2 regions of the Halobacillus rhizosphaerae genome follow, and region 1 is predicted to be linked to the other one. Evidence: riboswitches for the same ligand, from Rfam matches in the RefSeq annotation. Region 1 holds a riboswitch; the other holds the start of a gene.
The links. A riboswitch is a leader RNA that binds a small molecule or an ion and turns the genes downstream of it on or off. The one in region 1 is predicted to bind S-adenosylmethionine.

Region 1 (5,282 bases):
ATTATGTCCTCATCCCTCAAGCCAGCCTCATCCAGTAAGACTTCTATTTTGTCGATAAGTTCTGGAAGATAACGTTCAGATTCAGCCATAGCCAGACCACAAGTGGGCAAAGCCACACACGCCATCGAATTCCTGCGCAACGCTGAATTTTGTTTCCCGTCTGTTAAGCCGTACTGGTCGACGAGATCAGTGATTTCCGCTTTTTTCTCATCCGTTATATTGGCAACAATTAAATTTTGGTTTGGGGTCAGGCGAAATTCTCCTGTATGGACCTTCGCAATTTCCCTCAACCCCGTCATTAACTGGTAATCTTCGCTATCTTTAATGCGTCCATTCTGGATAAATAAAGTCAGGTGCCACTTGCCGCTTCCTTGTATCCATCCGTAGCTATCCCCATTATTTTCAAATTGGTAAGGCCGCTGTTCCTGCAGTTCAAATCCAAGCCTTTGATGGAGTTCATTTTTCAGCCAATCCAAGCCACGCTTATCAATCGTGTATTTAAAACGTGCATTCTTTCTTTCTGATCGGTTTCCAAAATCGCGCTGAATGGTCAGAATCTTTTCCGCTACTTCTGAAATCCTCTCGGTCTCGCAAAATCCAATTACCCGTGAAAGCTGGGGGTACGTATCGGTATCGCCATGGGTCATCCCCATGCCGCCGCCTACTGCAACGTTAAATCCTTCCAGCTTGCCGTTTTCCAAAATGGCAATAAACCCGAGGTCCTGAGAAAATACGTCCACATCATTAGAAGGTGGAACAGCAATTCCAATTTTAAACTTTCTCGGTAAATAATGAGTACCGTAAATCGGTTCACTCTCTTCTTCCCGGCTATCCGCTACTTTTTCTTCATCCAGCCAGATTTCATGATACGCTCTGGTTTTCGGCAGTAAATCTTCACTCAGCTTCTGCGCCCATTCCTGAACTTCCGCATGAACGTCTGACTGGTAAGGGTTGACATTGCACATCACGTTTCTATTTACGTCTCCGCAGGCAGCAATTGTATCCATAAGAGAGGCATTCATGGCTTGAATACTTTTTTTCATATTCCATTTCAAAATCCCATGCATTTGAAAGGTTTGACGTGTTGTCAGCTTCAACGTCCCGTTTCCATACGTCTGTGACAGGTGATCCATCGTCAACCACTGTTCTGGTGAAGCCACTCCTCCTGGTAAACGAACTCGAATCATAAACTGGTAGGCTGGTTCTAGTTTCTGCTGCTTTCTCTCCTGGCGTATATCCCGGTCATCCTGCATATAGCTGCCATGAAATTTCAAAATTTTGGTTTCTTCATCAGGAATTGCGGCCGTAATCGGATCCGCGAATGTTTCGACTAATCGTCCTCTCAGGAAGTCGCTTTTCTCTTTAATCTCTTCCATTTCACTTGGAGGTCCGTCATCCTTTGAAAATCGTTGGTCTGTCATAATTTAACTCCTTTCCTTTAAATTCAAATTTAATAGACGTCGCGCTGATATCGTTTCTGCGCTCGGAGCTCTGCCAGATAAGCTTCTGCTTCTGCTTCCGTTAAGCTTCCTTCTTGTTTAAGTATGGATACGAAGGTTTGATGCACATCCTTCGCCATAAATTTTTCATCTCCACAAACATAAATAGTAGCTCCTGATTCCAGCCACTCATAAAGTTCCTTGCTTCTTTCCTGCATCCGATGCTGTACATAAATTTTCTTCTCTGTATCCCGGGAAAAGGCCACGTCCATTCTGGAAAGAACGCCATCTTTCAGCCATCTTTGCCACTCGATTTGGTAAAGAAAGTCTGTAACAAAGTGCTGTTCACCAAAGAACAGCCACGAATTTCCTGAATGCCCGATTTCTTCTCTTTCTTCAAGGAATGCACGATAAGGTGCTACTCCGGTACCTGCTCCAATCATAATAATGGGAGTATCCGCGTTTTCTGGAAGTTTGAAATTGGCATTTCGCTGTATGAACACGGGTAATGAATCTCCTGTTAGCGAGCGTTCAGCACACTGCCCTGAACAAACTCCTTTGCGCCCTCTTCCGTGAGCATCGTATCTAAGTGCACCCACAGTGATATGAACTTCATCAGGATTAGCTTTTGAACTGCTTGCGATCGAATATAAACGAACCGGCAATTTCCGTAAAATACGGACGAAATTCTGTGCCGTTATCTTCCATAGGCCAAAGTCTCTAATAAAATCAATCAGGTCTCTGCCGTAAATATAATTCTTCAGTTCCTCTCTGTCTTCTGAGGACAGTAGTGCATGGAGTTTCTCGTTATCGGTTAGTTCTGCTGCCTTCTCTAGTAATGGTTTCGTCAGACAAGTGATCTCATATATAGAAGTTAACGCTTCACGTAAAGGTTTTACATCGCCTTGCTTGTTAATGGGAACATTTTCTTCAGGATCCCAGCTCATTTCTGTAAGAAGTTCGTTAACTAATTCAGGATCGTTTTCCGGTACAATTCCTAAGCTGTCACCAGGTTCAAATTCCAGATTTGATCCTTCAAGATCTAACTCAAGATGACGGGTTTCCTTATTAGATCCGCGTCCATTTAAATTTAAATTCTCCAGGATTTCGGCTTTAAATGGGTTTTTCTTTGAATAAACTATCTGTTCTGTACTCATTTGCTCAGCAGCAGGCTGCTCAGAAGGAGCATCTATCCCGGCTTGTTGATCACTTAATTCGTTCAAAACACCTTGAAACCATTCTTCCGCAGGATCTTCAAAATCTAAATCACAGTCCATTCGCGGATAAAGACGGGTGCCTCCGAGTTCTTCCAGTCTGGCATCAAAATCTTTACCGGTCTGACAGAAAAATTCATAGGAGCTGTCGCCTAATGAAAGAACAGAAAATCTGACTTCCTCTAATTTAGGTGCTCGTTTGCTGTAAAGAAAATCATATAAGGAAATTGCATTATCAGGCGGATCCCCATCTCCATGTGTACTAGTCACTACGAGCAAATCCTGAACTTTCTTCAAATTCTTCGCTTTAAATTCGTCCATAGAAGCACGAGTAACTTTAAAACCTTTGTCTTCTAACCTTGTTGTCATTTCTTCGGTCAATGCTTCTCCATTTCCTGTATGGGATCCATAAAGAAGCGTAATCTCCCGTGTTTCTTTGGTAAGGGATGATTGCGAAGCAGGGTTGGTTTCCGGAGTATGATTTTCGGCATCGGCCACTGCTTGTGCCCCCGCCGATTGAGCATTAGCCAAGTAGCCACTAAGCCAAACCTTCTGCGTTTCTGTCAAAGTTGGCAGAAGCTGGTTCAGAAGATCTGCCTGTTCTTGATTAAATGGACTGTTCGTTACTTGAAATTGCAAAAATACCCACCTCACTAAGGAATTCTCATATACTTAGAAAGACTGCTGTCTTCTAATGATTTATATTTTAGTTATTTTCAGATCATTCGTTGAATAGTTTTGATTACGTTGTTAGTTTATTTTAAGTTAAAGCAACGTAATCAAAGTTGTTTACTCGGAAATACGGCAGTACATCCCCAAGCTGACTTCCCTCCTCCTGTGAAATTCACGATAAAAAATGAAAAACCTCTCTTCTATAAAAATAAGAAGAGAGGTAAAAATGCAATATGTATCTGCCCATCTCCTTATCTTTCAAGCGCCTGAGCACCCGCTGGAAGTGGCACAGTATCTGAAAAGAGAAGTTCAGACCCGTTGCCGAGGCTTCAAAGGGCCAGTCCCTCCACCTCTCGCGATAAGAATGTCTATGATTCAATTGTTGAAAATGAATGATTGGTAAATATATTATGCCCAAACCGTATAAATGTCAATAGAATATGAGAAAATAAAGGCCATTCATAATTTTCATTCTTTTTTTAATTGGAAGTTGCACATATCTTTAAATTCCATCATTTCCAGGTATAACTTAAAAACAAAAAAGAACCCTGGGATTGTCAGGGCTCTAGTCAACGTAAGTATGAATGGTTTAGGAAGCTATTTTCTTGCACTCCTCCGCACATTCAAAACACGCCTGAGCACATTCTTGACAATGCTGATGATCATGCTGTTTGCATTCATCTCCGCAAGAAAGGCAGATCTCCGCACATAGTTGTGCTAGTTCTGAAACAAAAGGAGTGTTGCGTACTAAAGCTTGTTCTAAATAAGAGCAGATATCTGCGCATTCTCGATCCAATCGAATACAGCCGGCCATCATTTTCACATTATCTTCTTGTAAACAGGAATCAAAACAGTGGTTACACGCTGCCATACATTCATGAAGTTTCTTAATCGCAGATTGATATTTCTCTTGTGCCATTTACAAATTCCCCCTTGTTATATGATTTATATTCATTCCATTACCCGCTCCGTTTTTATTTAAACTATATTACTATAATATTCGCGATCGATTAAAATTCATTGTTTAACCTTTTTTGAATCCAAATTGCTGCAACGGAACCGTCTGCCATCGCTGCTGTTACGAGTTCTGAATGGGATGCTGCATCGCCCGCTGCCCATAGGTTGTTTATCGTAGTCATCCGGGTGGTTGGATCTATAGCGATATGATTATTAGCGTTCATTTCAGCTTCCAGTTGAGCAGCTAAGTCTGAACGAACTTTATTGCCTCCAAAGGCTACAAACGCTTTTTCACCTTCTAAATAACTTCCATCGGTTAGCTGAATTCCTAGAAATTTTCCATGGACATGCTTTACTTCAATAAGCGGATGATTAATATAAGCAATGTTATGTCTTTGAAGGTTTCTGATTGCTTCCTCTTTAACTTCACCTTCTCCATGATTGATGTAAGTTAAATCTTGACTCCAGTAAAGGAGACGGAGAGCCATAGATACTCCTGTCATTCCGCTGCCAAGTATAAAGGTTTTTTTATTAGAAATTTCATACCCATCGCAATCCGGACAGATATAAATAGAAGAACCTAAACAGGGTAGGATCCCTGGTATGCTGGGGATATGGTCTTTAACCCCCGTCGCCAGAAGCATAGTTTTCCCCTTGAATTTTCGATCACGTCTGGTTTCTATGAGAAACTGCTGCTTTTCTTTGCGCACGTTCACGACTTCGTCATTTAGAATTTCTACTCCATATTCAGCCGCTTGCTTCCTTCCTTCTTCTCGCAAGTACTTTCCGCTTACTCCTTTTGAGAAGCCGAGGATATTATTATAATTCTTGCATAGAGAAGAACGGCCATCCTCAGAATCTAAAAGCAGAATCGATCGTTTATACCTGCCTAATTGAATGGATGCCTGAAGACCAGCAATACCTCCTCCAATAATAATACAATCATAACTAATCGCTCTTCCTCTCCCTTCGCTGCTCAAATCCGCTTTATTGAAGGACC
Region 2 (5,282 bases), on a different contig from region 1:
AGTGGATCGCTTTCTTCAGGAGACCATAGGTGCATCGCAAGCATATTGGCACGTAGTCGCGCAGTGTCCTCTTCAAGCTCGATAATATGATCAGAAGTAACGTGCTGCGTAGCTCGGAAGCGGTTGAAACTCTTCGTTTTTTCAGCTTTAATGGCTGCGGGTCCTGTGACTGTTGAACCGTTTGGATTTATGATTCGTCCCTCTTGCGTAAAAATAGTCTCTAATGCCGTAGTATTCATAGACTTGTCGTCGACCATACTGCAAAAACGGCTTAGCAGTTCACTGATTTCCGCACGATCAGTGAGTTTAGATAATTTTGTGGTGAGATATCCATTTTGACCTTGCGTTTCATTCATCTGAATTCTCCTTTATGGTTCGATTCAGCTACTTATCATTCTGTTTTAAGATCATTTTCTTTAAAGCTTGTACTTGTGATTCTTTAATGAGTGGGAGCTGCTTTTTTAGTTTTGATTTTTGGTCCTCCGTAAGCCTGTTTTGAAAGGTTTTTAACTTTTCAACTTTCTCTGGTGGTAAATAATTATTTTCATCCATTCGGATCAACTCCAAAGTTTTTAGTAATTGGTCTGCACTGATATCTTTATGAAAGGACATCAGGGTTTGGACTTTCTCCAGTTCATCCCGCAGTTTTTCCTTTACTTTTATCTGCTCGTTTATGATTTCAAGCTGGGTTTGAATGACAAGGGTTGGATTATAATCCGGATTGTCAATAAAGTTATGGATGTCCTCTAATGAAAGTCCTAGTTGTTTCAGAGACATGATCTGCTGAAGTCTGGATAGATTCGATTCTGTGTAAAGCCTATGTCCTGCCTCGGTAAATTCTGAGGGTACTAATAATCCAATTTGATGGTAGTGGTGAAGCGTTCTGACTGTAACCCCACACTGGCTGGCGAGCTCACCGATTTTCCAACTGGTTTTTGGAATCCTTTCACCTCTTTAGGTTATTTATTTGTCTACAAGCTGATTATATCTCCTGACGTTACGTCAGTTACAACCGCTATTTAGTATTAATTCTGGTTTTGCCATAATGGAATGAAAAAAATTCTAATAACTGGAGCGGTGGAAGTATAAAAGGAGTCGAAACAGAAGAAGTAAAGCGCGAGGTGATTTCTATGAGATTGCATAGATACGGTCTTCTATTCGTTACACTTATTATCGTTTGCGTATTAGGTGGATGCGACACAGACAATAATGATGATGAAGTAGAAAGCACGAATTTGGCTGATGTAAAAGTGCAGGGCATTCAGCTGGGCTCATCCCGTGACGAACTCATCCATGCATTTGGTAAACCAGATTTTGTGGAGAAGATAAAGCAGCCCAAGTCCACTTACTACATATATGGGGAGACCAGTGAATCCTATGATATTGACTTTAAAGTAGTGGATGATCAAGTGAAGCGGTATTTTATGACAAAAGATATATTTGAAAATACATACAGTCATTTAATTGGTCAAAAGAAAGCCGATGTGCTGCGTCAGGTAGGGGACCACTATTATGAACGTCAAGACACGGGAGCTGACGTAATGGGGTATTCTGATAAAGAACATAACCGGAATATAGAGTTCATTTTTGAGGGGAATGTGGTGTTAGGAATACTTGTGTCTTCCATTTGACCCTCAATAAAAATTATGGATTGACGAAACTGTCGGATATGATAGAATAAAATCTAATTAACATTTGAATATTCTAAATTTTCTTATCTAGAGAGGTAGAGGGACTGACCCTATGAAACCTCGGCAACCGGCTGATCTATGCACGGTGCCAATTTCAGAGGAAGGCGAAAGCTATTCCGGAGATGAGAGAGCAAGCAGCTGCTATAAGACCGTTTTCTACAGCCCTTCTCTCATGATGAGTGAAGGGCTTTTTATTTTATCAAAGGAGGGTTAGCAAACAGGAGAAATAAATGTAAAGAACAGAAGTACTAAAAGTTAATGGAAGAAGGGGGATTACAATGCTCTTAGCGATGATGGTTTGGGTAGGGACCATGGTTTTTTCCTTCCTGTTAGGCACATTTCTCTGTTACAAGGTGGAACGATCAGGTGTTAAACGGTGGGGAGCTACCGGACGTCTATTTAAGTATAAATAAGAGCTGGGAAGGAAGTTTATGAAATGATATGGTATGTGGTTGTATTTAGTTTTTATGTACTTTTTCTCATTTGGGCAAATATTAAAAGCCTTAAAAAAGCAGAATCGATTGACGATTATACGACGGGTGGACATCGCATGGGGCTGCTGCTTGGAATCGGTACCACAGCGGCGACATGGGTGAGTGTAGCTTCTGTCATCGGCGTCCCCGGTTATTTGTATAGTTCAGGGGTATCAGCTGTGATCGGCTGGGTGGCAGGCTGGTGTTTTGGCGGTGCTTTAATTCCGATTGTCGCTTACAAAATAAGGAGACCGGAAAAGCCTGCCCGGACGTTCCCTGAATTTATCCGACATAGGTTTGAACCCTTTCAGAACAAGAGTACCTTGCAAGCGATTGTCGGCATTTTAATGTTTATTGGTTATTTGCTTCTTGTAAATATTCAGGTGACGGGCTTTGGCATTGTTTTTTCTAGTATCACTGGGATTGATTATAAGATCGCAATCTTCGGCTTTTTATTTTTTATATTAATTACAAGTGTTGGCGGATTTTGGTCTGTGGCTGCGACAGATACGTTAAACACGGTTTTGATTACCATCGGAGTCTTGCTTGCGAGCGGTGTGGTATGGTCGTTAACGGGAGGCATCGGCAGCATACTAGATACGCTTTCGACAACGACTGCGCCGACCAATGTAGGGGGACCGGAGCTTGAAAAGGGAATTTTACTCTCTCCGTTTGGGACCTTTGGTATCGGTGCACTGCTTTCTATTTTTATTTCGAATTCTTTAGGAACCCCTTCATCTCCACACTGGGTCACACGGATGCTGGCCCCTCAAAATGTGAAGGTTGCGATATTGCAGGTGATGGGAACGATTCTGGTATTAATTTTCATTATGACTCCATTGATCGTTATCGGATTAGGGGCCAAGGTTCTCGTGCCCAGCATCCCTGTAGTAAAAACGACCGATTATATTATTCCTTTAGTTATCCAAGAATACACTCCGCCTATTATCGGAGGCATCACGCTTGTCGCTATTTGTGCGGCCGCTATCTCCACTGCGAATTCAATGTTGCTGCACTGCGCGACTTCTCTGTATTATGACGTGTACTTAAATATAGCTCCGAAGAGAATCAGTGAGAGGAAGTTCAAGAACTGGCTTCGCCTAAGTATATTTGCCATTGCATCGGCAGCGGTTCTGTTAGCCATTAAACCCCCATGGTTTTTGGCGATGGGCTTTGTCTATGTGTACGGTGGATTTGGTGCCGCGTTTTTTCTTGTCGTTTTCTTAGGGCTGTACTGGAAGAGAATGAACAGAGCAGGGGCTTATACGGGGATCATCCTCGGTTCTGTCGTTTATGTCGCAGCGAAGGCCATGGGATATGGCATGCCATTTGTTATTGCTGTTACGGTTTCACTGATAGGGGTATTACTTGCCGTTTCCTTTACGAAACGAGCCCCTCTTGAGGCGTATGAACCTTATTTTGAACCGGAAGTCAGCGAGTCAACGCAACGAGTGCTGAATAAGATGAGAACCACGACTCACGAGGATCCAGAAGATCATCATGATCAATCTAATATTGGTTAAATGGGCTCGATATCCGGAGGAACTGCTGAATGAGGCAGTTCCTCCGGTGCATTTATCGGGGGATACACCTTTGATGAAAAGCGGTGAGGATCATAAATTGAACGTTTTCCAAAAAAGAACGAAACGATAAAGGGAATCAGTATTCAAAACTCGAATGAAGGGAAGAACAACTATATTAAGATAGGCAGGGGATACGTATGAAAGTAAATGGTCTTGGCGGAGTCTTTTGGCGCACTAAAAATCTAGAGAATAGTAAAAAATGGTATAGGGAAGTGCTGAAAATTGATATCGAAAATTGGAATGGTGCCATGATTACATCAAAACCCGACCATAACATTATTTTCTCTCTCTTCTCTGAAGAGGACGATTATTTTCCAACAGATCAACAAGTGATGTTAAACTTTCAAGTTGAAAATTTGGAGGACAGTATCGATCATCTAGAAAAAAAGGGCGTGCCCCTTGTGATGGAAAAGACGGTTAGTGAATATGGAAAATTTATTTGGATTGAAGATCCGGACGGAAGAAGAATAGAGCTTTGGGAGAAGTAAGATCTAGTTTTGGTAGCTGTCATTTCACGACCAGGCTGGCCGGAACCACATGTCCGATTTCAAGGGTCACGAAGCGAACTTTAACCACGTGGAAGATCTCTTGAATTCATTCCTCGATTACCAGCGAAAATGATTTTTTTTAGAAACAGCATAGAACCGGGCGCAATTCTAGAGTAATAGAATGCGCCTTTTTCTGTTACAAGGGATTTTATAGGCTCGTGTGGAAAGGATTAGAGAATATATAAGAGGAGTCCCAAAGTATATATCGGGTTGAACGGTACAGAGGTTTGAGTTTAAAAAGCTTCTGTGTTACTTTTATTATAATGATCGTTCTATATAAGGGGTGTTCACATGAAAAAATCGAATAAAAAAGAAGATATTATGAATACAGCAGAAGCGCTATTTTACCAGCACGGGTTTCATGCGGTTGGGATTAAGCGGATCCTTGAACAAGCAGAAGTGGCTACCATGACGATGTACTACCATTTCAAATCAAAGGAAGAGCTGATTGAAGCCATCCTGCTTCAAAGAGAGCAACAATATTTCTTGCTGCTGGATAGTAATCTTAACAAGGATACTGGAATTAAAGCCTATGTAGATTCTATCATGGAAGCGCACCTTAAATGGGTAGAAGAAGAGGGGAATAATGGGTGCATGTTCTTAAGAGCCAAGCAAGAGTATGCAGATACAAACGAACGGATTTCAGCTTTAAGTAAAGAACACAAGCAAAAGCTTATTCACAAAATCGAGAAGGATCTGATGGAGTTCACGGATAAGGAAGCTCTTAGTGTGCAAATTTCCATTATATTAGAGGGCATTACCTCGATGGCCCAAATCCTTGACATTGAACAGGTGAGGTCCGGTGCCCATAACTTAGCTGAAAACATTAAGATTTCGTAATGAAAGTATAATGAGGAATGCAGGAAATAATAATTACTTATTTCCTTTATTTTTTACACTTTATTATAATGATCGTTCTATATAAAAAAGGAGATGCAATATGAATTCCAATAAACTAATTATCGTCGGTTTACCAATGATTGCGGT

Region 2: another riboswitch for S-adenosylmethionine. It lies ahead of Q7A53_RS10355 (sodium:solute symporter family protein); the one in region 1 lies ahead of Q7A53_RS03605 (assimilatory sulfite reductase (NADPH) flavoprotein subunit).

Annotation. Positions count from the first base shown of each region.
Region 1 is NZ_JAUTWQ010000001.1:688,757-694,038, reverse strand. It holds gene cysI (assimilatory sulfite reductase (NADPH) hemoprotein subunit) at 1-1,421, opposite strand, end outside; gene Q7A53_RS03605 (assimilatory sulfite reductase (NADPH) flavoprotein subunit) at 1,451-3,292, opposite strand; SAM riboswitch class I at 3,574-3,690, opposite strand; gene Q7A53_RS03600 (four-helix bundle copper-binding protein) at 3,915-4,244, opposite strand; gene Q7A53_RS03595 (NAD(P)/FAD-dependent oxidoreductase) at 4,336-5,262, opposite strand.
Region 2 is NZ_JAUTWQ010000008.1:117,156-122,437, forward strand. It holds gene Q7A53_RS10335 (nuclear transport factor 2 family protein) at 1-356, opposite strand, end outside; gene Q7A53_RS10340 (MerR family transcriptional regulator) at 385-777, opposite strand; partial or broken gene Q7A53_RS10345 (MerR family transcriptional regulator) at 784-942, opposite strand; gene Q7A53_RS10350 (hypothetical protein) at 1,131-1,631, shown strand; SAM riboswitch class I at 1,712-1,820, shown strand; gene Q7A53_RS10355 (sodium:solute symporter family protein) at 2,128-3,687, shown strand; gene Q7A53_RS10360 (VOC family protein) at 3,885-4,235, shown strand; gene Q7A53_RS10365 (TetR/AcrR family transcriptional regulator) at 4,587-5,135, shown strand; gene Q7A53_RS10370 (MFS transporter) at 5,236-5,282, shown strand, end outside.